DNA from 3 places in the Diaphorobacter sp. LI3 genome. Region 1 is predicted to be linked to each of the others. Evidence: predicted binding sites of a transcription regulator. Region 1 holds the regulator's gene; each other region holds the start of a gene.
The links. The regulator NrdR, encoded in region 1, represses ribonucleotide reductase genes. The targets are predictions, from matches to a motif close to CACNANATNTNGTG.
Positions count from the first base shown of each region.

Region 2: MRB47_RS00560 (ribonucleoside triphosphate reductase) is a predicted target of NrdR. The motif match lies at 2,575-2,588, and genes of this name have one in related genera.
Region 3: MRB47_RS04445 (ribonucleoside-diphosphate reductase subunit alpha) is a predicted target of NrdR. The motif match lies at 6,929-6,942, and genes of this name have one in related genera.

Region 1 covers NZ_CP094346.1:1,906,071-1,915,965, forward strand. The annotation lists gene hemH (ferrochelatase) at 1-781, opposite strand, end outside; gene MRB47_RS08875 (HAD family hydrolase) at 821-1,513, shown strand; gene MRB47_RS08880 (cation-transporting P-type ATPase) at 1,526-4,264, opposite strand; gene MRB47_RS08885 (alpha/beta fold hydrolase) at 4,610-5,431, opposite strand; gene MRB47_RS08890 (O-acetylhomoserine aminocarboxypropyltransferase) at 5,431-6,744, opposite strand; gene MRB47_RS08895 (CBS domain-containing protein) at 6,843-7,298, shown strand; gene aroC (chorismate synthase) at 7,392-8,492, shown strand; gene nrdR (transcriptional regulator NrdR) at 8,569-9,018, opposite strand; gene glyA (serine hydroxymethyltransferase) at 9,031-9,895, opposite strand, start outside.
Region 2 covers NZ_CP094346.1:111,008-120,902, reverse strand. The annotation lists gene MRB47_RS00570 (MASE3 domain-containing protein) at 1-793, shown strand, start outside; gene MRB47_RS00565 (putative bifunctional diguanylate cyclase/phosphodiesterase) at 679-2,307, shown strand; gene MRB47_RS00560 (ribonucleoside triphosphate reductase) at 2,602-4,629, shown strand; gene nrdD (anaerobic ribonucleoside-triphosphate reductase) at 4,720-4,911, shown strand; gene MRB47_RS00550 (anaerobic ribonucleoside-triphosphate reductase activating protein) at 4,901-5,587, shown strand; gene recQ (DNA helicase RecQ) at 5,588-7,459, opposite strand; gene MRB47_RS00540 (homocysteine S-methyltransferase family protein) at 7,623-8,657, shown strand; gene MRB47_RS00535 (glycine zipper family protein) at 8,705-9,337, shown strand; gene MRB47_RS00530 (isovaleryl-CoA dehydrogenase) at 9,520-9,895, shown strand, end outside.
Region 3 covers NZ_CP094346.1:948,813-958,707, forward strand. The annotation lists gene MRB47_RS04425 (DUF3426 domain-containing protein) at 1-870, shown strand, start outside; gene MRB47_RS04430 (carbohydrate kinase family protein) at 896-1,792, shown strand; gene MRB47_RS04435 (histone) at 1,889-2,413, opposite strand; gene MRB47_RS04440 (ribonucleotide-diphosphate reductase subunit beta) at 2,594-3,784, opposite strand; gene MRB47_RS04445 (ribonucleoside-diphosphate reductase subunit alpha) at 3,923-6,841, opposite strand; gene ampD (1,6-anhydro-N-acetylmuramyl-L-alanine amidase AmpD) at 7,197-7,796, opposite strand; gene MRB47_RS04455 (sigma-54-dependent transcriptional regulator) at 7,777-9,285, opposite strand; gene MRB47_RS04460 (sensor histidine kinase) at 9,301-9,895, opposite strand, start outside.

The DNA.
Region 1 (9,895 bases):
ACTGGAAGGTCAGCAGGTACCGGTCTTCGCCCAGCCCCAGCGCCTGCGCGAGCAGCCGGGCCGTGTTGCGGCATTGCTCCGCGTAGGGGTCGCCCAATCGCACATTGCGTTCGGGAATGCCGTGAAAACTCATCACCAGCTTGTCCGCCGGGCCGCCCTCGCGCTGCCAGTGCGCGCGCACCGACTGGGCCAGCGCGGCAATGTAGTCCGGGTGGTCGTGGTAGTCGTTCACGAAGCGCAGTTCGGGAAAGCAACGCGAGCGGCGCACCCACGCGGCCACGTCGTCGAACACGCTGGCGGTGGTCGTGGCCGAGTACTGCGGGTACAGCGGCAGCACCAGCACGCGGCGCACGCCGGCGTCCTGCAGCACCTGCAGCTGCGCTCCAATGGCCGGTTGACCGTAGCGCATGGCGGGCAATACCCGCACCGGCTGGCCGGCCTCGCCCAGCCAGCCGCGCAGCATCACCGCCTGCTTGGCCGTCCATACGGCGAGCGGGGAGCCTTCTTCCGTCCAGATGCTGGCGTACTTGGCGGCCGACTTGGCCGGCCGCGTGCGCAGGATGATCCCGTACAGCAGAGGCAGCCACAGCGCCCGCGGAATTTCCACCACCCGCGGGTCGCCCAGGAACTGCGCCAGATAGCGGCGCAGCGCCGGTGCGGTGGGGGCGTCTGGCGTGCCCAGGTTGCACAGCAGAATGGCGGTGCTTTCGCGTGCTGCGGCGGTCTGGATCAAAGAGGCTGAGGCCGTCTGGGCGGCATGGTGAGAAGGCGAGGCGGGCATGCGGTGATTGTGGCAAATGCCGGGCGGTATGCTCGGGCCATGCTCGATATTTCCCGCATCCGCGCCATCACTCTTGACCTGGATGACACCCTATGGCCTATCTGGCCCACCATTGCGCGGGCTGAGAAGGTGCTGATCGAGTGGCTGCTCACGGTGGCGCCCGGCGCCTCGGCGCTGCTGGCGTCGCCCGACAGGTCCCGCATGCTCCGTGCGCAGGTGGCGTCCGCCCATGCGCACCTATCGCACGACCTGACGGTGCTGCGCCGCGAGACCATCCGCGCAGCGCTGCGCCAGGCGGGCGAGGACGAGTCGCTCACGGACCAGGGGTTCGACGTGTTCTTCGCCGAGCGCCAGCGGGTGGAGCTGTTTGACGATGCGATAGCGGTGCTGGAATTCCTCTCGGCGCGCCACCCGGTGGTGGCGCTGTCCAATGGCAATGCGGACCTGCAGGCCATCGGCATCGGACGGTACTTTCGCGCCAGCATCAGCGCCCGTGAGTTCGGGATTGCCAAGCCCGACCCCCGCATCTTCCACGAGGCGGCGCGGGTGCTGGACCTGCCGCCCGCGGCCGTGCTGCACATAGGCGACGATGCCACGCTGGATGCGCATGGCGCGCTGGGCGCCGGCATGCAGGCGGCCTGGCTCAATCGGGGCGATGCGGCGTGGCCGCACGCGGTGGCGCCCCCTGCCACCGTGCGCGACCTGGCCGCGCTGTGCCGTCTGCTGGGGTAGGCGTGGTCCGTGTCAGCGATGGGCGCGGCGTGCGCGCCAGCGCCGCAGAGCCGCCTTCTCCAGTTCGGCCAGCGTGAAGACGGCCAGCCCGGCCAGCAGGACGCGCGACCATTCCTGCACAGACAGGTCCGTGGAGCCGAACACGGCCTGCATCCAGGGTAGGTGCACGAAGCCCAGTTGCAGCAGCGCACAGAGGGCGATGGTCAGGGGCACCTTGGGATTGCCCAGCAGGCCCTCGCGCGACAGCACGCTGCGCTCGATGTGCCGGCTGTTGAGCAGGTAGAACATCTCCATCACCACCACCGCGCTGACAGCCATGGTGCGCGCGGTTTCGATCGCAGCGCCGTTGGACAGCTCCCACAGGAACAGCCCGAGCGAAGCCGCCGCCATGCAAACCGCCACCATGAGCACACGCCACGCGAACAGGCCGGACAGCAGCTTTTCCTGCGGAGGCCGGGGAGGGCGGCGCATGACGTCGTTCTCCGCAGGCTCGAATGCCAGCGCCACGCCCAGCGTGCTGGACGTGACCAGATTGATCCACAGCACCTGCGCCGCGGTGAGCGGCAGCAGCAGGCCGAATGCGATGGCGGCAAACACGATCAGCGCCTCGCCCCCATTGGTGGGCAGCATGAACAGGATGAACTTGCGCACGTTGTCGTAGATGCCCCGGCCCTCGCGCACCGCATGGCCCAGCGTGGCGAAGTTGTCGTCGGTCAGCACCATGGCGGCCGCGTCCTTGGCGGCCTCGGTACCGTTCCTGCCCATCGCGACTCCCACGTCGGCGCGCTTGAGTGCGGGCGCGTCGTTCACGCCGTCGCCTGTCATGGCCACGACTTCACCGCGGGACTGCAGGGCTTGCACCAGGCGCAGCTTGTGTTCGGGACTGGCACGGGCGAACACGTCCACGCTGGCCACCACGTCGCGCAAGGCGGCGTCGTCCAGCAGCTCGATCTCGGCGCCCGTGAGTGCGGGGCGGCCCAGGCCGATGCCCAGCTGCGCGCCAATCGCACGTGCGGTTTCGCCGTGGTCGCCGGTGATCATCTTCACGCGTACGCCCGCGGCCTGGCATTCGGCCACCGCGGCCACGGCCTCGGGGCGCGGCGGGTCCATGCTGCCCAGCAGCCCGAGCAGCGTGAAGCCGCCCTCCATGTCGGCGAACTGCAGCGCGTGCTGCTGCGCCGGCACGCGCTTGATGGCGATCGCCAGCACGCGCAGCGCCCGCGCCGCGCAGTCGTTGGCTGCGCGGCGCCAGTAGTCGTGCTGCAGCGGGGCATCGGTGCCCGCGCCATCGGCGGGCCACTGGCGCTGTGCGTTGCACATGTCCAGCACACGCTCGGGGGCTCCTTTCACCAGGATCACCGCATGCCCCGCGTGGTCGTGGTGCAACGTGGCCATGAAGCGGTGCTCGGACTCGAACGGTATGGCGTCGATGCGTGGCTGGCGGGCATGCAGCGCCGTTGCGTCCAGCCCCGCCTTGAGCGCCAGGGTGACGAGCGCGCCCTCCGTCGGGTCGCCCGTCAGGCTCCAGCCCTGGGGACCGTCGTGCAGCGTGGCGTCGTTGCACAGCAGCGCCACCTGGGCCACGGACTGCAGGGCAGGGTGTTCTTGCGCAGTGATGGGCACGCCACCGATGAGGAAGCCCCCCTGCGGCGCATAGCCGCTGCCGGTCACCTCTATGACATGGTCGGCGGTCACCACGCGCTGCACGGTCATCTCGTTGCACGTGAGGGTGCCGGTCTTGTCGGAGCAGATCACCGTGACAGCCCCCAGCGTTTCCACCGCCGGCAGGTGGCGGATGATGGCGTTGTGCTGCGCCATGCGCCGCACGCCCATGGCCAGGGTGATGGTCATGATGGCGGGCAGCCCCTCGGGGATCGCCGAGGCCGCCAGCGCCACGGCCATCATGAACATGTCCGCGGGTGCCTGAGCGCGCCAGAGCACGCCGATGGCGAACGTGGCGAGCACGAACAGCCCGATGGCCAGCGCCAGCCAGCGGCTGAACTGCGCGATCTGCCGCAGCAGCGGCGTGGTGCTCGCCTGCACCTGGGCCAATAGCGTGCTGATGCGCCCCAGTTCACTGTTCGTGCCCGTGGCCACCACGGTGCCCAAAGCGGTGCCCGCGGCCACCAGCGTGCCGGAGTAGAGCATGCTGCGGCGGTCGCCCAAAGCGGCGTCGGCTGCCACGGCGGTTTCGTCCTTGTCGCAGGGCACGGACTCGCCCGTCAGCACGGCCTCGTCGGCGCGCAGGCTGCGGGCCGTAAGGATGCGCAGGTCCGCGGGCACCTTGTCGCCGGACGCGAGGATGACGATGTCGCCCGGCACGAGCTGGTCGGCGTCCACCAGTTGGCGCTCTCCCCCGCGCAGCACCGTGGCCTGGTGCGAGAGCATGTGGCGTATCGCGTCCAGCGCCGACTCGGCCTTGCCCTCCTGCAAGAAACCGATGATCGCGTTGACGATCACGGCCCCCAATAGCACCCCGGTGTCGATCCAGTGCGCCAGTGCCGCGGTGACCGTCGCGGCAGCGAGCATCACGTAGATCAGCACGTTGTGGAATTGCTGCAGCAGGCGCAGCCAGGCCGGTCGGCGCGGCGGCGCGGGCAGGCGGTTGGGGCCGAAGCGTGCCAGGCGCCGCGCCACCTCGGCATGCGCCAGGCCGTGGCGGTCGTCGGTTTGCAGCCGTCGCAGCGCTTCGCCAGCGGACAGCGCATGCCACGGGGTGCCGCGGGCATCGGTGGTTGGGGGCAGGTGCATGCAGGGCGGGCGCCGGACGACGCGACTGGTCGGGTGAACCCAGTCTAGGTCCGCAGGCGCGGACCGTGCCAATGTCCCAGTGCCAGGCCGGGGAAAGTGGCCGCTATTGGCCTTCGATTGCTATTTAAACAATAGCTGACTGCGCTTGCCGCTTGGTCGTTTGATGCTGTTTTTGATATGCATCACGCGGCCGGTAAATGGTCGCCGCAGGCAAGCAGGGGCCAGTGCTTTGCATGTGGCAGGGGAAGTCACATCCCCCTCTGCCGAGGCGGCGCCGTCCGTTCCATCGGGCAGGGGAGCGGTGCAGGGGATGCCCTGCACCGCCGGCCCTGCCGTGCAACGATCTCAGGCGGAGATGCGTCTTGCCAGGAAGTCGCGGATGGCGAACAGCGTTGCGTCCGGTGCTTCGGTCATCTGGTGGTGGCCCACCGGCAGATGGACGATCTGCACGTCCTTGCCCGCGGATCGCGCGGCCTGGATCAACCCCTGCGCGGCCTTGGGCGCGGTCATCTGGTCTTGCGTGCCCAAGGCAAACAGCACGGGGCACTGCACCGCTGCGATGGCCTGCTCGCCATGGGAGTAGCTGTCGCAGGCGACGAAGCCGCGGTGGAACACATTGACCTGCGGGTTGCTGCGCAGCACCTTGCGGCCCAGCGCCATGCCCGCGCCGTACACCCAGAAGCCCGCGCCTGAGGGGGGTGCGAGGGTGCTGCGCGAGAACACGTTGACCATGCGCAGCGCTTGCTCGGGGTGGGTCTGCGATGCCTCGATGAGCGCGGGCGACACCTTCATCGGGTAGGCCGTACCGACCAGCACCAGATGGCTCACGCGCCCGCCCAGGCGTGCGGCGGCCTCCAGCGCGATCAACGAGCCCCAGCTATGGCCCACCAGCGCGGCGCGCTGGATGGACAGTGCGTCGAGCAGGGCGCCCACGAAGTCGGCCGCCTGCTCCACGCTCGCAGGGGCATCGCCCGCGCTTTTGCTGTGGCCGGGCAGGTCGACGGCCAGCACGTTCCAGCCATGGTTGGCCATGTAGCGGCTTTGCAGCGCCCAGACGCTGTGGTCGTTGAGCACGCCGTGGATGAACACCACGGTGGGCTTAGCGGCATCGAAGGGCTTGCCGCCGGAGTAGCAGTAGGTCTGTGCGCCGTTGACTTGCACGTACATCACGCACCTGCCTTTCCCGCTTGCTTCTCCGCAGCCTTGAGTGCTCGCTTGAGGTCGTCGATCAGGTCGTCGGCATCTTCCAGCCCGATCGACAGGCGGATCGTGCCCTGGCTGATGCCGCCCGCGGCGAGCGCTTCGTCGCTCATGCGGAAGTGCGTGGTGGAGGCGGGGTGGATCACCAGGCTGCGGCAGTCACCCACATTGGCCAGGTGGCTGAAGAGCTTGAGCGTCTCGATGAACGTCTTGCCCTGCTCGCGGTTGCCCTTGAGGTCGAAGCTGAACACCGAGCCCGCGCCGCGCGGCAGCAGGCGCTGCGCGAGCTGGTGGCTGGGGTGGGACTCGAGCAGCGGGTGGCCCACGCGCTCGACGAATGGGTGGCTGGCCAGGAACTGCACCACCTTCTCGGTATTGCGCATGTGGCGTTCCATGCGCAGCGGCAGGGTCTCGATGCCCTGCAGGATCAGCCAGGCGGTGTGCGGGCTCATGCAGGCGCCGAAGTCGCGCAGGCCCTCGCGGCGCGCGCGCAGCAGGAAGGCGCCCACGGTGCTCTCCTCGGTGAATACCATGTTGTGAAAGCCGTCGTAGGGCTGGGTCAGCTCGGGGAAGCGGCCGGAGCCTTCCCAGTCGAAGCTGCCGCCATCGACCACGACGCCGCCGATCACCGTGCCATGGCCTGAGAGGAACTTGGTGGCCGAGTGGTACACCAGGTCCGCGCCATGCTCGAAGGGCTTGATGAGCCACGGCGAGGTGAGGGTGGAGTCCACCAGCAGGGGCACGCCGGCTTCATGCGCAATGTCCGCGACCGTGGGGATGTCCAACACCTCCAGCCCGGGGTTGCCCACGGTTTCGCCAAAGAACAGCTTGGTGTTGGGGCGGATGGCTGCGCGCCAGCCGTCGATGTCGCCGGGCTTTACGAAGGTGGTGTCAATGCCGAAGCGGCGCAGCGTGTAGTGCAGCAGGTTCTGGCTGCCGCCATACAGCGCCGTGCTGGCCACGATGTGGCTGCCTGCGCCCATCAGCGTGGCAACGGCCAGGTGCAATGCGGCCTGCCCGCTGGCCACGGCGATCGCGCCCACGCCGCCCTCCAGCGCCGCCACGCGCTGCTCCAGCACCGCGTTGGTGGGGTTGCTCAGGCGGCTGTACACATGGCCCGGGCGCTCCAGGTTGAACAGGGCCGCCGCATGGTCGCTCGACTCGAAGACGAACGAGGTGCTCAGGTGGATCGGCACGGCGCGCGCACCTGTGGCGGGGTCCGGCTGCGCGCCGGCGTGCAGGGCCAGCGTGTCGAAGCCGGGGTCGGAATATCCGGGCATTCATGTCTCCAAAGTGGTGAATTTGTGCGCCATTGTGGGCTATATTTATTCGCTATCGGGCTGCATGCAGCGCCTGCAGAACCCTTCGGAGACTCCCCATGAAAGTCAGCGACATCCTGCGCCTCAAAGGCAACACCCTCTACACCGTGCATCCCGACGAGCCGCTGGCCCGCGCCGTGGATGCCATGGCCGAGAAGGACATCGGCTCGCTGGTCGTGATGGAGCATGGCGACCTGGTGGGCATGCTCACCTTCCGCGAGGTGATCCAGGCGCTGACTAAAAATGGTGGCGGCGTGGGCACCATGCTGGTGCGTACCGCCATGGACGACGCGCCGCTGACCTGCACGCTGGAGACCGACATGGACGAGGTGCGCCGCATGATGCTGGGCCGCCACGCGCGCTACATGCCCGTGATGGACAAGCGCATGCTGATGGGCGTGGTCAGCTTCTACGACGTGGCCAAGGCCGTGGTGGACAGCCAGAATTTCGAGAACAAGCTGCTCAAGGCCTATATCCGCGACTGGCCGCACGAAGAATCGCGGCCGGCCAACTGATTTGGTGATCAAAATAGCTGCCAGCGCTTGTCAATCAAGCGCTGGCAGCTATTTTTTTGGTAGTAACAGTGGCTCGGGGATAATCGCACTCCTATGAGCGGCAACACACTCGGTACCCTTTTTTGCATCACCAACTTTGGTGAATCCCATGGCCCCGCCATCGGCTGCGTGATCGACGGCTGCCCGCCCGGCATGGAACTGTCCGAGGCTGACATCCAGGCCGACCTGGACCGCCGCCGCCCCGGCACCAGCCGCCATGTGACGCAGCGCAACGAGCCGGATGCGGTGGAAATCCTCTCGGGCGTATATGAGGGCAAGACCACCGGCACGCCCATCGCGCTGCTGATCCGCAACACCGACCAGCGCAGCAAGGACTACGGCAACATCGCGCAGAGCTTCCGCCCGGGGCATGCCGACTATGCCTACTGGCACAAGTACGGCCTGCGCGACCCGCGCGGTGGCGGCCGCTCGTCTGCGCGCCTCACGGCACCCACCGTGGCCGCCGGCGCGGTGGCCAAGAAATGGCTGGCCGAGAAATACGGCACCCGCTTTCGTGCCTGCATGACCCAACTGGGCGAACTGCCCATCCCGTTCGAGAGCTGGGAGCATGTGCCGCACAACCCCTTCTTCGCACCGGTGGCCGACGTGCAGGCCTACGAGGACTACATGGACGCGCTGCGCAAGTCCGGCGACTCCTGCGGCGCGCGCATTCGTGTGCAGGCCAACGGCGTGCCCGTGGGGCTGGGCGAGCCGCTGTACGACAAGCTGGACGCCGACATCGCCCATGTGATGATGGGCCTGAACGCGGTGAAGGGTGTGGAGATCGGTGCCGGCTTTGCCAGCGTGGCCCAGCGCGGTACCACGCATGGCGATTCGCTCACGCCCACGGGCTTCGCCAGCAACAACGCGGGTGGCGTGCTGGGCGGCATCAGCACCGGGCAGGACATCGAGGTGTCGCTGGCCATCAAGCCCACCAGTTCCATCATCAGCCCGCGCGAGTCCATCGACATCCACGGCCAGAGTACCGAGGTGATCACGAAGGGGCGCCACGACCCCTGCGTGGGCATCCGCGCCGCGCCGATCGCCGAGGCGTTGCTCGCATTGGTCATCATGGACCATGCGCTGCGCCACCGTGCGCAATGCGGCGACGTGGTGCAGGCCGTGGCTCCGATTCCGGCAGTCCGCCAGGGGTGATGGTCAAAAACGGCTGTAGCGCCCGCCCCGTGGGCGCTGCCAGCTATCAATAGAAGAGCGATGGGGGAGCGGCGGCTTACTTGCGGACTTCGTCCACCAGCGCGCGGAACTCGTCGATGTCCTCGAAGCTGCGGTAAACGCTGGCGTAGCGCACATAGGCCACCTTGTCGAGCTTCTTCAGCTCGCGCATGACCAGCTCGCCGATGCGGCTGGACAGAATCTCGCGCTGCCCCAGGTTGAGCAGCTTTTCCTCGATGCGCTCGATGGCCGAGTCGATCTGCACTGTGCTCACCGGGCGCTTGCGCAGCGCCAGCTTGAACGATCCCAGCAGTTTCTCGCGGTCGTATTCGACGCGGCGGCCGTCCTTCTTGACGACCGTGGGGAAGTTGACTTCCGGTCGTTCGTAGGTCGTGAAGCGCTTGTCGCAGGCGCCGCACTGGCGCCTGCGGCGGATGAAGTCCCCGTCCTCGGAAACGCGGGTTTCGACGACCTGCGTCTCCTGATGGCTGCAAAAGGGGCACTTCATCGCGGTGGTCGATCAGCGATAGACCGGGAAGCGGCTGGTCAGCGCGTGCACCTTGGCGCGCACGGCTTCCAGGTTCGCCTCGTCATGCGGGTTGTCCAGCACGTCGGCCACCAGGTTGGCCGTGAGGCGCGTTTCCTCTTCCTTGAAACCCCGTGTCGTGATGGCGGGCGTGCCCACGCGAATGCCGCTGGTGACCATCGGCTTTTCGGGATCGTTGGGGATCGCGTTCTTGTTGATCGTGATATGGGCCTTGCCCAGGGCTGCCTCGGCTTCCTTGCCGGTGATGCCCTTGGCGCGAAGGTCCACCAGCATCACGTGGCTTTCGGTGCGACCGCTCACGATACGCAGTCCGCGCTGGATCAGCGTTTCCGCGAACACCTTGGCGTTCTTGGTCACCTGCTGCTGATACTGCTTGAACTCGGGCGACAGGGCTTCCTTGAAGGCCACGGCCTTGGCAGCGATGACGTGCTCCAGCGGGCCGCCCTGCAGACCGGGGAAGATGGCGCTGTTGATGGCCTTCTCGTGCTCGGCCTTCATCAGAATGATGCCGCCGCGCGGGCCGCGCAGGCTCTTGTGCGTGGTGGAGGTCACCACGTCCGCAAACGGCACCGGGTTGGGGTACTCGCCCGCGACGACCAGGCCGGCATAGTGGGCAATGTCCACCCAGAAGATGGCGCCGACTTCCTTGGCGATCTTCGCGAAGCGCGCGAAGTCGATGCGCAGGGCGTAGGCGGAGGCGCCGGCGATGATCAGCTTGGGCTTGTGCTCGCGGGCCTTGGCTTCCAGCGCGTCGTAGTCGATCTCTTCCTTGTCGTTCAGTCCGTAGGAGACTACGTTGAACCACTTGCCGCTCATGTTCAGCGACATGCCGTGCGTG
Region 2 (9,895 bases), 1.8 Mb from region 1:
GGCTGAACGCACGGGCATGAGCCGCGGCCAGCGCATCACGTTGCCGCTGCCCCTGGGCGAGCGGCATTTCGAGCTGTCCGTCTCCCGCAAATCCGCGGTCGCGGGCCAGCCCGACACCTTCCTGATGCTGTCGCGCGACATCACGCCCACCGTGGAGAACGAGGAGCGCATTCGCTCCGAGGCCGGCCTGAACGCCGCCCTGCTGGACCTGCAGCAGCACGACATCCACCAGCCCGAGGCAGACCTGCTGCGCCGCGGCCTGGCGCATGTCCAGACCCTGACCGGCAGCGCGCTGGCCGTGCTGTACTTCGTGCACGACGACGCACGCGGCACCTCACTGGCCGCCTGCTCGCACGAGAACGCCCCGCCCGACATGCCGCCGTGGGAAACCGCCCTGCGCGAACGCCGCGCCGTGGTGACGAACGCGCCGCACGATGCGGCGGCTGGGCGCGCACCGGGCGGCGCGACGGCCCGCTGGGCTTGCGTGCCCGTAGTGGAAGGCGGCAGGCCGCGCCTGCTGCTGGGCGTGGCCGGCAAGGCGCGGGACTATCACCCACGCGACGCACAGGCGCTGCAGACCGTGGCCGACGCCTCTGGAAACACACGGCCCAGCGCCGCCAGGAGGCCGTCATCCACCGCCTGTCGGAGGCGCTGGACCAGAGCCCCAGTCCGGTGGTCATCACCGACATCGACGCCAGCATCGTCTACGTCAACAAGGCCTTCAACGAAGTCAGCGGCTACGGCGCACAAGAGGTGCTGGGCCGCAACCCGCGCGTGCTGCAGTCGGGACTGACGCCGCAGACCACCTATGCCGATATGTGGACCAAGCTGCCGCGCGGCCTGCCCTGGCAGGGGGAACTCATCAACCGCCGCAAGAACGGACAGGTCTATACGGAAAACGCCTCGCTTTACCCCGTTCGCGACGTGTTCGGCGAAGTGACGCATTACGTCGCGCACATGGAGGACATCACGCAGCGGCGCGAGGCGGAGGAGCGCATCCGCGCGCTCTCCAACTACGACACGCTGACCGGCCTGCTCAACAAGAAAGCCTTCGACGAACAGTTGACGCAAGCCATCGACCGCGCCGACGCAAGCCACGAACGGGTGTCGGTGCTGTGGTTCGACCTGGACAACTTCAAGCTGGTGAACGAAACCCTGGGCCACGCAGCCGGTGACGAGTTGCTGTTGGAGATGGGCAACCGGCTGCGCGCCTGCCTGGCGCCGCACATTCCCGTGGCGCGCTATTCGGGCGACGCGTTCACGGCCATCGTGCCCCTGGCGGACCAGGCGGCGGTGGCGCTGCTGGCGCAGGATGCGCTGGCGCAGCTGCAGACCACACTGCAGATCCACGGCCATGCCGTGTCGGTCAGCGCGTCGGCCGGCATCGCCGTCTACCCCGACGACGCGCGCACCGCCAGCACCTTGGCGTCCGCCGCGGAAGTGGCGATGTACCGCGTCAAGCAGGACGGGCGCAACGGGCTGCGCTTCTTCGCACCCGAGATGCAGGCGCACACGCAACGTTCGCTGGAGCTGGCCGCCGGCCTCAAGGACGCGGCGCACCGCGGCGAGCTGTTCCTGGTGTTCCAGCCCCAGCGCAAGCTGGGCAGCGGCGCGCTGGCGGGCGCCGAGGCCCTGCTGCGCTGGCGCCATCCGCGCTGGGGGCTGGTGTCTCCGGCCGAGTTCATCCCGATCGCCGAACAAAGCGGCTCCATCGTGGCCATCGATTTCTGGGTGGTAGAGCAGGTGGCGCAGCAGTTGCGCGCCTGGGATGCCGCGGGCCTGCCGCCGCTGGTGGTGGCAGTGAACGTATCGGCTGCGCAGTTCGCGCGGCCGCACTTCGTCGAGGAGCTGGTGCGCATCCTGCAGCGCATGGACGTTTCACCCCAGCGCATCGAGGTGGAGCTGACCGAGGCCGTCGCGCTGAAAAACCCGGAACAGGCCGAGACCACCATCCGCCGCCTGCATGAGGTGGGCTTTCGCGTGGCGCTGGACGACTTCGGCACAGGCTATTCCTCCATGAGCTACCTCAAGCGCTACGCCATCGACAAACTCAAGATCGACCAGTCCTTCGTCCGTGAACTCGCCCACCAGGCCAGCGACCAGGCCATCGTGACGGCCATCATCAAGATGGCCCACAGCCTGCGCATGGCCACCATTGCCGAAGGCGTGGAGACGGCCGAGCAGGCCGCGTTGCTGCAGGCCTGCGGCTGCGACGAAATGCAAGGCTACTGGTACAGCCGGCCGCTGGAGCCCGTCGCGTTCGAGGCCTTTGTGCGCAATGCGCAGGCCGGCGTCGAGTTGGCCTGACACGCGTCGCGCCGCACGCAACCCGGTTGCTACTGTTTTAATAGCTTCCAGCGCTTACCCCTCCAGCGCCAGAAGGCCAAACGGCGTCAAACCCTCCACGGCGCCCCCATCCCCCGCCCAGCCTCTCGGGCGCGGGCCTGCTGCGGCCCCACCCCGTGGCGCTCGGGCCACAAGCCGCGCACCGCAGCCCCCCTCTGCACAGGCCCTTTTCTGCCCTGCGGTTTGTGCCTGATCAAACTACCTATAGTGTTTGATAGGTATGGTGAACACTATATGTAGTGTTTAAGGGTTGCCATGACACCACCATCTCCGATCGTCGCCAGCCTGCCGCGCGACGTCATCCAACGCAACGGCGAGCGCACGCCTTTCGATGCTGCGCGCATCCAGTCGGCCATCGCCCGGGCCGGCCAGGCCACGGGCGAGTTCGGCGAGGACGAGGCCCGTCTGCTCACGGCGCAGGCCACCAAGGTGCTGATCCACCGCTTCCATGGCGAGGCACCGACCATCGAGCAGATCCAGGACGTGGTGGAGCAGACGCTGATCGCCGCCAACCATCTGCAGACCGCGCGCGCCTACATGGCCTACCGCCAGCGCCACGCCACCCTGCGCGCCGACCGGCAGACGCTGGTGCATGTGGAAAGCTCCATCAACGAATACCTCACGCGCGCCGACTGGCGCGTGAACGCCAACGCCAACCAGGGCTACTCGCTGGGCGGGCTGATCCTGAACGTGGCAGGCAAGGTGACGGCCAACTACTGGCTCTCGCACGTCTACGCACCCGAGATCGGCGAGGCGCACCGCAATGGCGACATCCACATCCACGACCTCGACATGCTCAGCGGCTACTGCGCGGGCTGGTCGCTGCGCACGCTGCTGCACGAGGGGCTCAACGGCGTGCCGGGCAAGGTGGAGGCGGGGCCGCCGAAGCACATGAGCTCCGCCGTGGGGCAGATCGTGAACTTCCTCGGCACGCTGCAGAACGAGTGGGCGGGTGCGCAGGCGTTCTCGTCGTTCGACACCTACATGGCGCCCTTCGTGCGCAAGGATGGCATGGACTACGCCGCCGTGCGCCAGTGCATCCAGGAGCTGGTCTACAACCTCAACGTGCCCTCGCGCTGGGGCACGCAGACGCCGTTCACCAACCTCACCTTCGACTGGACCTGCCCTGAGGATCTGCGCGAGCAGGTGCCGGTAATCGGCGGCGTGGAGATGCCGTTTTGCTACGGCGAGCTGCAGGCCGAGATGGACGTCATCAACCGCGCCTACATCGACGTGATGACCACGGGCGATGCCAAGGGCCGCGTGTTCACCTTCCCCATCCCCACCTACAACATCACGCCCGACTTCCCGTGGGAGAGTGAGAACGCCGTCGCCCTGTTCGACATGACGGCCAAGTACGGCCTGCCGTACTTCCAGAACTTCATCAACTCCGAGCTGTCGCCCAACATGGTGCGCTCCATGTGCTGCCGCCTGCAGCTGGACCTGCGCGAGCTGCTCAAGCGCGGCAACGGCCTGTTCGGCAGCGCCGAGCAGACCGGCAGCCTGGGCGTGGTCACCGTCAACTGCGCGCGCCTGGGCTATCTGCACGCGGGCGACGAGGCAGCCCTGCTGGCGGCGCTGGACCGCCTGCTGGAACTGGGCAAGCAGAGCCTGGAGGTCAAGCGCAAGCTCATCCAGCGCCTGATGGACCAGGGCCTGTTCCCGTACACCAAGCGCTACCTGGGCACGCTGCGCAACCACTTCAGCACGCTGGGCGTCAACGGCATCAACGAGATGGTGCGCAACTTCACCGGCGACGCGCACGACATCACCAGCGACTGGGGTCACCAGTTCGCCCTGCGCCTGCTGGACCATGTGCGCGCGCGCATCGTGCAGTTCCAGGAAGAGACCGGCCACCTCTACAACCTGGAAGCCACGCCCGCCGAAGGCACCACCTACCGCTTTGCCAAAGAAGACAAGAAGCGCTGGCCCGCCATCCTGCAAGCCGGCACCGAGGCGCAACCCTACTACACCAACAGCTCGCAGCTGCCCGTGGGCTTCACCGACGACCCGTTCGAGGCGCTGCAGCGGCAAGAGGCGCTGCAGGGCAAGTACACCGGCGGCACGGTGCTGCACCTGTACATGGGCGAGCGCATCTCCAGCGGCGCGGCCTGCCGCGAGCTGGTGAAACGGGCGCTCACCCACTTCCGCCTGCCCTACATCACCGTCACGCCCACCTTCTCCATCTGCCCCACGCACGGCTACCTGGCCGGCGAGCACAAGTTCTGCCCGCGCTGCGACGAGGAGCGCCTGGCCGCCAAGCGCGCGCGGCTGGCGGCGTGACTTGAATGAAATCAGCCTCTAGCGCTTATGCAGCAAGCGCCAACAGCTATTGTTTTTGAAGTTCTTCCACCACCAACCAAGGAGCTTGTCATGACCCACTTTTCCGCCACCGAGAACACCGCCCTGGCCACCGCCGTGCAGCTGACCGACGCCGAGCGCCAGCCCTGCGAGGTCTGGACGCGCGTCATGGGCTACCACCGCCCCGTGGCCAGCTTCAACACCGGCAAGCAGGGCGAACACAACGAACGCCAGTTCTTCGCCGAGCCGGGCCGTGCCTGCTAGGACCAGCCACACCGCCGCCGAGGCGCTGCGCGTCGGCGGCATCACGCCGCTGACCACCATCGACTTTCCCGGCAGGCTGGCCGCCGTGGTGTTCTGCCAGGGCTGCCCCTGGCGCTGCGGCTATTGCCACAACGCCGGGCTGCTGGACGCGGCCGCGCCCGCGCCGCACCGCTGGAGCGAAGTGGAGCAACTGCTGCACACGCGCCGCGGCCTGCTGGACGGCGTGGTGTTCTCGGGCGGCGAGCCCACGCTGCAGGCCGCCCTGCCCGACGCCCTCGCGCGCGTACGCGCCCTGGGCTTTGCCACCGGCCTGCACACGGCCGGCATGTACCCCGAGCGGCTGCAGGCCCTGTTGCCGCTGCTGGACTGGGTGGGCCTGGACATCAAGGGGCCGCCGGCACATTACGACGCCATCACCCGCACGCCGGGCAGTGGCGACCGCGCCTGGGAGTCGCTGCGCTGCGTGCAGGCCAGCGGTGTGGATTACGAGTGCCGCACCACCTGGCACGCGGGACTGTTCGACACGGCGGCCCTGCAGGCGCTGGCCGAAGACCTGGCCGCACAAGGCGTGCGCCAATGGGTGCTGCAGGAATGCAGCACGCCCGCCAGCGTGCCCTGGGCCCGGACGGCGCCGCCCACGCAGTGGCCGCTGCCCACCAGCCTGCGGTGCGCCTGATCAGCCGGCCGCGGCCCCGGCGCCGCACACCCGCAGCACTTCGGCGCCGTACGCCTCCAGCTTTTTCGCACCCATGCCGCTGATGCCCTGCAGATCCTCCAGCGTGGCCGGGTTGCGCTCGGCAATGGCGGCCAGCGTGGCGTCGTGGAAGATCACGTAGGCCGGCAGGTTGTGCTCGCGCGCCACCTCGGCGCGCCAGGCCTTGAGGTTGATGAAACGCACCTGGGCATCCTGTCCCAGGTTGGCCGCTGCCACCGGCGGGGCGCTGGCGCGGCGCGGCTTCTTGGGCCCGGCTGCGGCCGTGGCCTCGCGCAGCAGCACGCTCTGCTCGCCGCGCAGCACGGGACGCGAACCCTCGGTCAGCGCCAGCGTGTCAAAGCTGTGGCCGCCCTCGGTCGTGACCTTGTGCAGCCCCACGGCGCCGGCGGCCAGCAACTGGCGCAGCACGCCGCGCAGCTGCGCCTCGGAATACTGTGCGCCCAGGCCGAAGGTGGAGAGTTTTTCATGGCCGAACTGCTGGACCTTGTCCGTGGCCTTGCCGCGCAGGATGTCCATGATGTGGCCCGTGCCGAAGGTCAGACCGCTGGCCTCGTGCACGCGGTAGATGGTGGACAGGAGCTTGCGCGCGGCATCCGTGCCGTCCCACACGGCCGGCGGATTCAGGCAGTTGTCGCAATTGCCGCAGGGTTCGGACGCCTCTCCGAAGTAGCCCAGCAGCCGCACGCGCCGGCAGTCCGTGGCCTCGGCCAGGGCCAGCAGCGCATCCAGCTTGCCGCGCATCACGGCCTTGAACTCCTCGCCCGCGGGGCTCTCGTCGATCATGCGGCGCTGGTTCACCACGTCCTGCAGGCCGTAGGCCATCCACGCGTCGGCGGGCAGACCGTCGCGGCCCGCGCGGCCCGTCTCCTGGTAGTAGCCCTCAATGTTCTTGGGCATGTCCACATGGGCCACAAAGCGCACATCGGGCTTGTCGATGCCCATGCCGAAGGCGATGGTGGCCACCATCACGATGCCGTCCTCGCGCAGGAAGCGGTCCTGGTTCTGCTGGCGCACCTCGGCGGGCAGGCCCGCGTGGTAGGGCAGCGCCGTCAGGCCCGCATCGCACAGCGCCTGGGCCAGTTCCTCCACGCGCTTGCGGGACTGGCAATAGACCACGCCGGCCTCGCCCAGGTGCTCGCGGTCGATGAAGCGCATGAGCTGCGTGAGCGGCTCCTTCTTTTCCTCGATGCGGTAGCGGATGTTGGGCCGGTCGAAGCTGCTGACGAACTGCCGCGCCTGCTGCAGCCGCAGGCCCTGCACGATGTCCTCGCGCGTGAGCGCGTCCGCCGTGGCCGTGAGGGCAATGCGCGGCACGCCCGCATAGCGCTCGTGCAGCACCGCGAGCTGGCGGTATTCAGGCCGGAAGTCGTGGCCCCACTGGCTCACGCAATGCGCCTCGTCGATGGCGAACAGCCCCAGCTGCCCGCGCGCATGCAGACCGTCCAGCAGCGTGAGAAAGCGGTCGGTGGTCACGCGCTCGGGCGCGGCGTACAGCAGCGTGATCTCGCCGCGCGCCAGGCGCCGCTCCACGTCCTGCGTCTGCTGCCAGTCCAGCGTGGAGTTGAGGAAGGCCGCCTCCACCCCCGCCTCGTGCAGCGCGCCCACCTGGTCGTGCATCAGCGCGATCAGCGGCGAAACCACCACCGTCACGCCCAGCCCCGCATCGCGCCGCACGATGGCCGGCACCTGGTAGCACAGGCTCTTGCCGCCGCCCGTGGGCATCAGCACCAGCGCGTCGCCGCCGGCGATCACATGGTCGATGATGGCCTGCTGCGGGCCACGGAACTGCTCGTAGCCAAAGACGTCGTGCAGGACGAAATGCGCGGGGGACAAACCGGTAGACTCTCTTTTTGATAGCTGTCAGCGCTTATTGGATAAGCGCTAGAGGCACTTTTGGCCTATAAAACGCGGCCATGCGGATGGCCCCACCATGGCGCAAAGCCCGTTATTGTGCGCCCGCCACCGCGGGCGGCGCCGGCTTCCTACAATCGGCCCCATGACCCTGCCCCACTACACCCGCGCGCAAGCGCTGCCCGCCATCCTGGAACAACGCATCGCCATCCTCGACGGCGCCATGGGCACGATGATCCAGCGCTTCAAGCTGACCGAGGCGCAGTACCGGGGCGAGCGCTTCAAGGACTTTGCGCGCGACGTGAAGGGCAATAACGAGCTGCTGAGCCTCACGCGCCCCGACGTGATCCGCGACATCCATGAAGGGTATCTCGCGGCCGGCGCCGACCTGATCGAGACCAACACCTTCGGCGCGACCTCGATCGCGCAGGACGACTATGGGCTAGCCGAGCTGGCCTACGAGATGAACCTGGAGAGCGCCAAGCTCGCGCGCGCGGCCTGTGACAAATTCAGCACGCCCGACAAGCCGCGCTTCGTCGCCGGCGCCCTCGGCCCCACGCCCAAGACCGCCAGCATCAGCCCCGACGTGAACGACCCCGGCGCGCGCAACGTCACCTTCGAGCAACTGCGCGCGGCCTACCACGAGCAGGCGCGCGGCCTGATCGAGGGCGGCGCCGACGTGCTGCTGGTCGAGACCATCTTCGACACGCTGAACGCCAAGGCCGCGCTGTTCGCCATCGACGAGGTGTTCGAGGAAACCGGCGAGTGCCTGCCCATCATGATCAGCGGCACGGTGACGGATGCGTCCGGCCGCATCCTCTCGGGCCAGACGGTGACGGCTTTCTGGCACAGCGTGCGCCACGCGCGGCCGCTGTCCATCGGCCTGAACTGCGCGCTGGGCGCGGCGCTGATGCGCCCCTACATCCAGGAGCTCAACCGCGCCGCGCCCGACACCTTCATCAGCTGCTACCCCAACGCGGGCCTGCCCAACCCGATGAGCGACACGGGCTTCGACGAAACGCCCGAGGTCACCAGCCGCCTGGTGCACGAGTTCGCCGCCGAGGGGCTGGTCAACATCGTGGGCGGCTGCTGCGGCACCACGCCGGACCACATCGGCGCCATTGCGCGCGCCGTGGCGCCGGTGGGCACGCGCCGGCTGTTCCAGACCGAAGCAGCCTAGAGCGCACGCCGCATGCGCCCAGCCACCGACTGAGAGGACCCGGCGACATGCAACCCACCCCTCGCACTTCTTTCCCGGCAACTCCCCGCCGGGCCACCGCCACGCTGGCCCTGTGCGTGGCCGCGTGCGTTGCCGTCACCGGCTGCGCCACGCCACCCCCGCCTCCGGTGGCGCCCGACCCCGCCGTCGATGCGCGCGCCCGTTACGACGCCGACCTGCAGGACTGCCGCGACCGCGCGCAGCAGGTGGGCGTGCTCAGCGAGACGCTGGACGCCGTGGTCCAGGGCGCGCTGGTGGCGGCGTTTCTCGCCTGGGGACTCGGGCGCAGCGACACCGGCGTGCGCGACTGGGCTCTCACGGGCGGCGCACTCGCGGGCGGCTCGCAGGGACTGCAGGCGCTGGAGCGGCGGCGCCAGCTGGTCGCGCACTGCATGGCCGTGCGGGGCCACCGCATCAGCCCGCTGGCAGTGGCCGGGCCGCAGCCGGGCGCGGCGCCGTCCGTGCCGGTAGCACCGGAGGCGCCCCCGCGGCCCACGGGTGCCGATGCCTACAGCGCCGAGCGCCTGGCACGCGAGCAAGCCTGCCATGCCCAGCCCGTGGCCGCGCTCGCCGCCAAGGGGCCGGGCTTTGAGACCTACAGCGTGCCGTGCAGCAACGGCGACGCGCTGGCGATCCGCTGAGAGTTCGGCAACTGCCGCGTGCTGCGCTGAGAGAACTCCTGTTTTCATAGCTGTTCGCGCTTGCCAGTTGGGCGCTATGGGCCTATTTGGCTTTGAACGTCGCCCTCTTCCGCGCTCACCCTCTTACCCGGGCGGCGCAAGGCTCCTAGACTGGTCCCACGACAACACGGAGGCCACGCACCATGGACTGGACCACCCACCAGGTCTTCAACCAATACCCCGAGCTGAACGACTACCACCCGCTGGCCACCGACGCGGCGCTGTGCGAGGCGCTGGAGCGTGCGGGCGCCGACTGGGCGCGCCCGGCGCTCGACGCCTACGCCGCACGGCTGGGCATGGCTGAGACCTACGCCCTGGCCGAGCAGGCCAACCGCCACACGCCGCAGTTGCAGCGCTTTGACACGCGCGGGCGGCGCATCGACGCGCTGGAGTTCCACCCCGCGTGGCACCAGCTCATGGCGCTGTACCGCGGCGAGGGGCTGATCTCCCGGCCCTTCCAGGACGAGCGGCCGGGCCGCTGGGCCGCATGGGCGGCGGGCTTTTACCTGCACGGCCAGG
Region 3 (9,895 bases), 960 kb from region 1:
GCCGATGCGGCGCCCCTCTCTCCAGCCGCGCGCGATATTCCCGCCCCGCCAGTCCATACGCTCCCGCAGGGTTACGAGTTACCGGCGGCGCCTCTTGAGGACGATGCGGAATCGGAGGAACCCAGCAGCCACGAATCCGCGGAAGCACCTGCCGTTCTGGTTTCACTGATACCCACAGAGGAGGGGGGCACGTCCGCTGCGGGGAGGGCGGCGCAGGAGACCATCGAATCACCAGAGATGGCGCCCAGCCCGGCTGAACCGCTGGAGTCTCTGGCGCCATCGGAGGATGCAGGCGCGCCATCGCTGGCGCGGGAAGAAGGGCACGCCGACGACCGCACGGACCCCGTCATTGAACCTGGCTTCGTGAAGGCTGCGCGCCGCAACGCGTTCTGGCGCAGGCCCTCCGTGCGTGTGGGCCTGTTCTTGGTCGGCTTGACGTTGGTGGTGACCTTGCTTCTCCAAATAGCCATCCAGGAAAGGGACGACATCGCATCGCGTCATCCCGTGGCCCGCGCCTGGATGGAACGACTGTGCGGGCGCTTGCAGTGCGTGCTGCAACCTCCACGGCACATCACGGCAGTGGTCATCGACAGCTCATCGTTTCTGAAGGCGCGCCACGATCCGTCCGGGTACCAGTTGCAGATGAGCGTGAAGAATACGTCGACCCAGGCCGTTGCGATGCCGGCGCTGGAACTCACGCTGACGGATGCGCAAGACCAACCCATTGTGCGGCGCGTATTGCTGCGTGACGAACTGGGGGCCCCCCTGGAATTGGCACCAGGTTTCGTGTGGAGCGGTGCACTGCCGTTGCAGGTGATCCAGGGCGCTGCGCAGGTGGCCGGCTACCGGCTGGTGGCCTTCTATCCCTGATTTTTTACTCTTGAGCTTTGACCCTATGGCTGCGCTGATTTGCGGTTCCCTGGCCTTCGACACCATCATGACGTTCGATGGGCGTTTTGCAGAGCAAATATTGCCCGAGCAACTGCATATCCTGAATGTGTCGTTTCTCGTTCCCACATTGCGCCGCGACTTTGGAGGATGCGCTGGCAATATCGCATACAGCCTCAAGCTGTTGGGAGGCAACCCGCTGCCCATGGCCATGCTGGGCGCTGATGGCGGCGAATACTTGGCGCGACTGCAGCAACTCGGCGTCGACACCCGCTTTGTCGGCCGCGTGGAGGATACATACACCGCCCAGGCGATGATCATGACCGATCGGGACAACAACCAGATCACGGCGTTCCACCCCGGTGCCATGATGCAGGCCCACCTGCACCGCATCCCGCCCGGGGCGGGTGCGCACGTGGGCATCATCGCGCCGGATGGCCGTGAGGCCATGCTGCAGCACGCGGCGCAATTCGTCGAGGCGGGCATTCCGTTCGTGTTCGATCCGGGACAGGGGTTGCCCATGTTCGATGGCGCAGACCTGCGTCGATTCATCGAGCAGGCGAGCTGGATCGCCGTCAATGATTACGAAGGCAAGATGTTGTGCGACCGTACGGGCTGGAGCCTGGCAGAGATCTCGCATCGGGTCCGCGGCCTGATCGTCACACTGGGAGCACAGGGATGTGAAATTTGGGAACAGGGTGTCAGGACGCATGTTCCCCCTATTCAACCGGCGCAGGTGGTAGACCCCACGGGCTGCGGGGATGCCTGGCGTGGCGGTTTGCTCTACGGCCTGGAGAAGGGGTGGACCCTGGCACGTTGCGCTCAGTTGGGCAACCGGCTGGGCGCCCTCAAGATCGCACAACGTGGTCCGCAGAATTACCAGCTGGACTTTCAACCTGACTGAGCGAGCGCCGGGATTGAAGCAGCGTTTCTGACTGCGGATTCGCCATAAAAAAACCCGGTGCAAGCACCGGGTCGTAGGCTGGACTGTCCCGTAGCCTTATGGCTTGCCACCCGTGGGGAAGGGCCATGCGGCTTGCGGGTTCAGCGTTGTTTGCGCGACAGGAGCAGGCGCTGCGGCAGGAGCCTTAGCCTTCTTCGCGGGCGCGGCTGCCTTCTTGGCGGGCGCTGCCTTCTTGGCTGCTACGGCCTTTTTGGCAGGAGCGGCTGCCTTCTTGGCGGGTGCTGCCTTCTTGGCTGCTACGGCCTTTTTGGCAGGAGCGGCTGCCTTCTTGGCGGGCGCTGCCTTCTTGGCTGCTACGGCCTTTTTGGCAGGAGCGGCTGCCTTCTTGGCGGGTGCTGCCTTCTTGGCTGCTACGGCCTTTTTGGCAGGAGCGGCTGCCTTCTTGGCGGGTGCTGCCTTCTTGGCTGCTACGGCCTTTTTGGCAGGAGCGGCTGCCTTCTTGACCGGCGCTGCCTTCTTGGCTGCTACGGCCTTTTTGGCGGGCGCTGCAGCTTTCTTGGCTGGAGCCGTCTTCTTAGCGGGAGCTGCTTTCTTTGCAGCGGGTTTCTTCGCAGTTGCCATCATTTTCTCCTTGGGTCGATTTGCAAAGAGCACCCCACGCCTGCATTGGGCGTGGAGCGATCCATGGCGACGACTGAATATGCGTCACCACGAATGCGGAAACGCCCCAAGGCCGCAGCGCCGAACGGTGCTGTGTGCGCGGAGCGTGGTTGAAAAATCATGGCCTGGTCTACGAAGATGTCAGTCCCAGGACAAGGCGCCGCCCGACTGGTACTCGATGACGCGCGTCTCGAAGAAGTTGCGTTCCTTCTTCAGATCAATCATCTCGCTCATCCAGGGGAATGGATTCTCTTCATTCGGAAAGAGCGCTTCCAGCCCGATCTGTGTGGCGCGGCGGTTCGCGATGTAGCGCAGGTAGCCTTTGAACATGGAGGCGTTCATACCCAGCACGCCACGCGGCATGGTGTCTTCGGCATAACGGTATTCCAGTTCCACTGCCTTGATGAACAGGGCCTTGATCTCGTCTTTGAACTCGGCCGTCCACAGATGTGGGTTTTCGAGCTTGAGCTGGTTGATCAGGTCGATGCCGAAGTTGCAGTGCATGGACTCGTCGCGCAGGATGTACTGGTACTGCTCGGCAGCGCCGGTCATCTTGTTCTGGCGGCCGAGTGCCAGGATTTGCGTGAAACCCACGTAGAAGAACAGACCTTCCATCAGGCAGGCAAAAACGATCAGCGACTTGAGTAGTGTCTGGTCGCTCTCGGGTGTGCCGGTCGTGAAGCGCGGGTCCATGATCGCTTCGATGAAGGGGATCAGGAACTCGTCCTTGTCGCGGATGGACTGGACCTCGTTGTAGGCATTGAAAATCTCGCCTTCGTCCAAGCCCAGTGACTCCACGATGTACTGGTACGCATGGGTGTGGATGGCTTCCTCGAACGCCTGGCGCAACAGGAACTGCCGGCATTCCGGCGCCGTGATGTGGCGGTAGGTGCCTAGAACGATGTTGTTGGCGGCAAGCGAGTCGGCCGTGACGAAGAAGCCCAGGTTGCGCTTGACGATGCGCCGTTCGTCCTCGGTCAGGCCGTTCGGGTCCTTCCAGAGTGCGATGTCCCGCGTCATGTTCACTTCCTGCGGCATCCAGTGGTTGGCGCAGGTGGCGAGGTATTTCTCCCACGCCCACTTGTACTTGAACGGCACCAGCTGGTTGACGTCGGTCTGGCCATTGATGATGCGTTTGTCGACCGCAGACACGCGGCGGTGTTGGGGTGCTGCAGACGCGGTAGGGGCAGTGCGCGTCGAAGTGCTGGCGACGGACTGCAACACGGGTGCTTGGAAACCGTTTGGCGGAGGCTCCACAGGGCGGTCGTTGGAGTGACTGCCGTCCAAGAGTTTTTGCGATGAGGGCTTGACTTCGTCGTCCCAGGTGAGCATAGGTTTTCCAGTGGTCGGATTATGGAAGCAGTGCTTCAAAATGAAAAGCACCGAAGCGTTGCCAGGCGTGATCTGTTGCTTCACGACACATGCGAACGAGGCGACGGAGTGTCGCGCTGCGCCCGCATGCGCACGGCATTACTGGCAGGCTTCGCAGCCGGGGTCGTCAATGGCGCAGAACTTCACGTCGGTCGCAGGGATGGCAGCAGCCTGCGCCTGCGCTGCGGCCACGGCAGCGTTCAGTGCCGAGCTTGGTGCCATCGTTCCCTCCCCTGTGTCGCTTGCGCCAGACGCGACGGCATTGAGCTGGCGTGTGTTCACGGTACTCATCTCCACATGCGTCGCGCTCTGCGTGCGCAGGTAGTAAGTGGTCTTCAGGCCGCGTATCCACGCAAGCTTGTATGTCTCGTCGAGCTTCTTGCCTGAGGCGCCGGCCATATAGATGTTCAGGCTTTGCGCCTGGTCGATCCATTTCTGTCGACGCGCCGCCGCTTCGACGAGCCAGGTGGGAGCGACTTCGAAGGCCGTGGCATACAGTGCCTTGACGGTGAGGGGAACGCGGTCGATCGCGTGCAGCGATCCCTTGAAGTGCTTGAGGTCCATGAGCATCACGTCGTCCCACAGGCCCAGCTGCTTCAGGTCGCGCACCAGGTACTGGTTGATGACCGTGAACTCTCCCGAGAGGTTGGATTTGACGGAGAGATTGCCGAAGGAGGGCTCAATGGAGGCGTCCACGCCAACGATGTTAGAGATGGTGGCTGTGGGCGCAATGGCGATGCAGTTGGAGTTGCGCATGCCGTCTTGCGCGATCTTGGCGCGCAGCATGTCCCAGTCCAGACGGGTCGTACGGTCCACCTCCACGTACCCGCCACGTTCCTGCTCCAGCAACTGCAGTGAATCCAGCGGCAGGATGCCCTGGGACCACAGAGAACCCTTGTAACTGGAGTATTGGCCCCGTTCTTGGGCGAGATCGGTTGAGGCCCAGTAGGCGTAATAGCAGAGAGCCTCCATGGAGGTATCGGCAAACTCCACTGCGGCGTCGCTTGCGTAGGGAATGCGCAGTTCATACAGCGCGTCCTGGAACCCCATCAGGCCCAGGCCGACGGGGCGGTGGCGCAGGTTGGAATCCTTGGCCTTCTGTACGGCGTAGTAGTTGATGTCAATCACGTTGTCCAGCATGCGCATGGCCGTGCTCACGGTTTTGCGCAGCTTGTCGTGGTCGATGCCTCCGTCCTTGAGATGGCGCGCGAGGTTCACCGATCCCAGGTTGCACACGGCCGTCTCGGCATCGCTGGTGTTGAGCGTGATCTCGGTACAGAGATTGGAACTGTGCACTACGCCTACATGCTGCTGGGGAGAGCGGATGTTGCACGGGTCCTTGAAGGTGATCCAGGGATGCCCGGTCTCGAACAGCATGGACAGCATCTTGCGCCAGAGGTCGACGGCCGGTACGCGTTTGAACAGGGGCAGCTCGCCGCTCTCGGCCTTGGCCTCGTAGGCGATGTAGGCTTTTTCGAAGGCCTGTCCGTACAGGTCGTGCAGGTCAGGGACATCCGAGGGGGAAAACAGTGTCCACAGGCCCTTTTCCATTACGCGTTTCATGAACAGGTCGGGAATCCAGTTGGCCGTGTTCATGTCGTGGGTCCGTCGCCGGTCGTCGCCAGTGTTCTTGCGCAGCTCCAGGAATTCTTCGATGTCCAGGTGCCAGCTTTCCAGGTAGGTGCAGACGGCACCCTTGCGCTTGCCGCCCTGGTTCACGGCCACGGCCGTGTCGTTGACCACCTTGAGGAACGGCACCACGCCTTGCGACTCGCCGTTCGTGCCCTTGATGCGTGCACCGAGGGCGCGTACGCGTGTCCAGTCGTTACCCAGGCCGCCCGCGAACTTGGACAGCAGGGCGTTTTCCTTGATGGATTCGTAGATGCCCTCCAGCTCGTCGGGCACCGTCGTCAGGTAGCAGCTGGACAGCTGCGAGCGCAATGTGCCGCTGTTGAACAGCGTGGGCGTGCTGCTCATGAAATCGAAGGAGCTGAGCAGTTCGTAGAACTCGATGGCGCGGGCGTTGCGGTCGTCCTCGCGCAGCGCCAGGCCCATGGCCACGCGCATGAAAAAGGTCTGAGGCAGCTCGATGCGCGTTTTGCGCACATGCAGGAAGTAGCGGTCGTACAGCGTCTGTAGGCCAAGATAGTCGAACTGCAGGTCGCGCTCGGCCTTCAGTGCGCTTCCCAGGCGCTGCAGGTCGAATTCCATCAGGCACGGGTCGAGCAACTCGTTGTCCACGCCCTGGCGGATGAATTGTGGAAAGTTGTCGGCGTAGGCCAGGGCCATGTCGGCGGGATTCACGTCGCGGCCTAACACCTCGCGCACGATGGTGTGCAGCAACAGTCGTGCCGTCGCGTAGGTGTAGCCGGGATCTTTCTCGATCAGGGTGCGCGCCGCGAGGATGGATGCCTTGTACACCTCGTCCATGGGTACGCCGTCGTACAGGTTGCGCATCGTCTCCGCGATGATGGGCGCGGCCTGGACGTCCGATCCCAGGCCCGTGCATGCGGCTTCCACCAGGCTCTGCAGGCGCAGAATGTCAAGCTCCACGCGCTGACCTTGGTCCTGTACATACAGGGCCGGCATCTGGGGTAGCAGTTGTTCCTTCTTCTGTGCGCGTTCTTGCGCGCGGCGCTCGCGGTAGAGCACGTAGGCGCGTGCCACCTCATGATGGCTGCCTCGCATCAGGCCCAGCTCCACCTGGTCCTGCACGTCCTCAATGTGGAACGTTCCTCCCGCGGGGCGCGAGCGCATCAGCGCGCGCACGACTGCCTGGGTCAGCTGATCCACCACTTCGCGCACGCTCGCCGAGGCTGCTCCCTGTGCCCCGTGAACGGCCAGGAATGCTTTCATCATCGCCACGGCGATTTTTTGCGGCTCGAAGGGCACCACGGCGCCGTTGCGGCGGATGATCTGGTAGTGCATCAGTGGATGGGCCCCGGTCGGCGTGGCCGACGGGGTGGCCCGTGCAGGCGATGGGGTGTCAACAGGAGCGGATAGGGGCGCAGCGTGCATGGAGGTCCTCGGAGGTGTTCGGAGAAATGGCCAGGCGGACGGCAGTCACCTTCGGCCGGCGAGACGGCGGCGTAGACTGTCGCCGCACACTATATCTAGTGTGTGTTGATGGCTCAAGACACTAGGGGTAGTGTATCCCCGTAAGAGGCTGGCGAGATCGTTTCGTCGTGATTGAACGCCTGGGCCTTCTACTGCCGTCGCAGCCCCCGTAGGATCAGGCCCGCATCCGACGGCTTGAGCCATGGTGCGGCATGCTGGCCGATCTTGCGCGCAAACGCGCGTGCAACTTCATCATGCGGAGTGAAGGCGAGGCGAAGGCGCAAAGTGCGGCAATGCGTCCGCGTGGCAGGAGGGATCAGCACCCCGGCGGAAAAAGAACACCCGTGCCGGCGAAGGCACCATGAAGTACACGCCAGTCAAACCCAGGGCCTGGGTCGTGTTTGCGTTCAGGGGCGATGTGCTCATGCCCTGCGATGTAGCGCACGGGGTAGCGCTGCCGCAGCGCCTTGCAAAGGGTCACAAGGGTGGCGTACTGCGCCTGCTCGAAGCTCCCACCTTCCAGCCCCTCGAGCTCAACGCCGATCGAGTCGTCGTTGCAGGCATCGCGCCCCCGGTAGTGGGAACGGCCCGCGTGCCAGGCCCGTCGGCCCACGTCCACGAACTGCCACAGCACACCTGCGCGCGTGATGAAGAAATGCGTCGACACTTCCAGGCCGCGAATCTGCTGGAAATAAGGATGGGCGCCCCAGTCCAGCTGGTTCATGAAAAGCCGGTGGACATGGTCCCCGCCAAACTCTCCAGGGGGAAGGCTGATGGAATGCACCACGATGAGGTCCACGCTGGCCTGCGGGGGGCGTGGCCCGTGGTTGGGCGAGTCCATGCGTCTCGCATTCGCGAACCAGCCGCCGTGCCAGGCAGGCCGCCGGGCCGCAGGCTCAGGGCTGCGCGTCGCCATGGCTGTCGCCGTCTTGCGGTACCTCGATGTGCAGCCGGGCAATCCGGTAACGGATCTGGCGCAGGCTGATGCCCAGGCGGGCTGCGGTGGCCGTGCGGTTGAAACCCGCCTCGCGCAGGGCGCGCACGAGTATTTCCCGTTCCTGCTGGTCGAGCCAGGCTTGCAGATCGTTGGGCAGGGGCATGCCTTCGCTGATGCCGGGCCAACGAGGGGGCGCGTGCGGCTCAGCGGGCTGCGCGATGGCTGGTGCGGACGGTACGGGCTGCGGTAGGGGCGGCGGTGCCTCCACGGTGGAGGCTGGCGCGCCTTCAACGTGCAGCTCATGGCCATCGCTGAGGGCTACCGCGCGGTGCAGCAGGTTTTCCAGCTCGCGCACATTGCCGGTGAGCGGGTGCTGTGCGATGCACCGCAGCGCTTCTTCCGTCAGGCGGGGAACGGCCACACCCGATTCTTGCTCGATACGGGCCAGCAAGGCCTCGCACAGCGCGGGTAGGTCCTCTCGCCGCTCGCGCAACGGTGGGATCAGCAGTTCGATGACATTCAGCCGGTAATACAGATCCTGGCGGAAGCGCCCCGCCTGCACGTCAGCGGCCAGGTCTCGGTGCGTGGCGCTGACGATGCGCACGTCCACGGCTTCTTCCTGCGTGGAGCCCAGGGGCCGTACCGTGCGCTCCTGGATCGCACGCAGCAGTTTGGATTGCATGGGCAGCGGCAGGTCGCCAATTTCGTCAAGGAACAGCGTGCCTCCACGGGCTGCCTGGAAGTAGCCCTCCCGGTCGTGCGTAGAGCCGGTGTAGGAACCCTTGCGCGCGCCAAAGAACTCTGCCTCCAGCAGGTTCTCGGGAATCGCGCCGCAGTTGACGGCGATCAGCGGGCCTTCGGAGCGCTGGCTGCTGGCGTGCAGCGCGCGGGCCACCAGTTCCTTGCCCGTGCCTGACTCGCCACGCACCAGCACGGGGGCCATGCTGCGCGCCACCTTGGCGATGCGCTGCTTCACATTACGCATGGCTTCGGAGTCGCCGATCAGGCGATCTAGCACAGGATCTTGCATGTCCGGCCACTGCGTGACGTTGCGTGCGCCGGGGCGGGTGGCTTTGGGCGCCGCCAGTACGGCGCCAATACCCTGCACCGCCGAAGCCACCACGGCACGGAATTGCTTCAGGTCCACGGGCTTGGTCAGGTAGTCGAACGCGCCCGCGCGCAGCGCCTCCACCGCGTTCTCGGCCGATCCATAGGCCGTCATGACCACGCAGCGTTCACGCCGCTGTTGGCTGCGCAGGTCGTGCAGCAAGTCCATGCCGAAGCCGTCGGGCAGCCGCATGTCGGTGATCACGACGTCGAACTTCTGCGTCTGCAGCTGTTGGCGCGCGTCGTCCACGCTGGCGGCGGTTTCCACGCGGTAGCCTTCGCGCAGCAGGGTCAGCTCATAGAGGGTGCGCAGATCGGGTTCGTCATCGACGACAAGAATGGAGGCGGTGGATGCATTCATGGTCTGTGGGCCGTGTCAGACCACGATTGTGTCAAACAGTGATGTGCTGTCCGTAGGGCGCGAAAGGCTGCGGAAGGTCACAGTGAAGGCGTTTCCCGCCACCTCGCCGCGCGCCAGACTGCGTGTGGTGCGCTGGTGACCGATGGCCGCCCCGTGGCGCTGGCACAGCTCGCGGCAGATGTACAAGCCCAGCCCGCTGGAGCGGCTTTCGGATGAGAAGAAAGGCTCGAACAGATGCCGCTCCACCGATTTGTCCAGCGGTGCGCCATCGCTCCACACCTGCACGCCGGCCTTCCCGCCGGGGGTGGCGCGCGTCGCGAGGCACAGCGAGTCGGGTTCGGGCCCCTTGTAGCGCAATGCGTTGTCCAGCAGGTTCACCAGCACGCGCCGCAGGTGCTCGGCGTCGAACTCCACCTGCGCCGCGCCCGCGTCCAGTACCAATTGCCCCTGCCGGCGTGCGGGGTCCTGCGCCGTCCAGTCGTTCCACACCTGCTGCACGGTGGCATCCAGTGCCACGGTGGAGGAGCTAGCCTGGTGGATCTGGTGCTGCACGCGCGCAATGTCCAGTACGTCTTCCGTGATGCGCACCAGCCGGTCGGCGTTTTGGCGC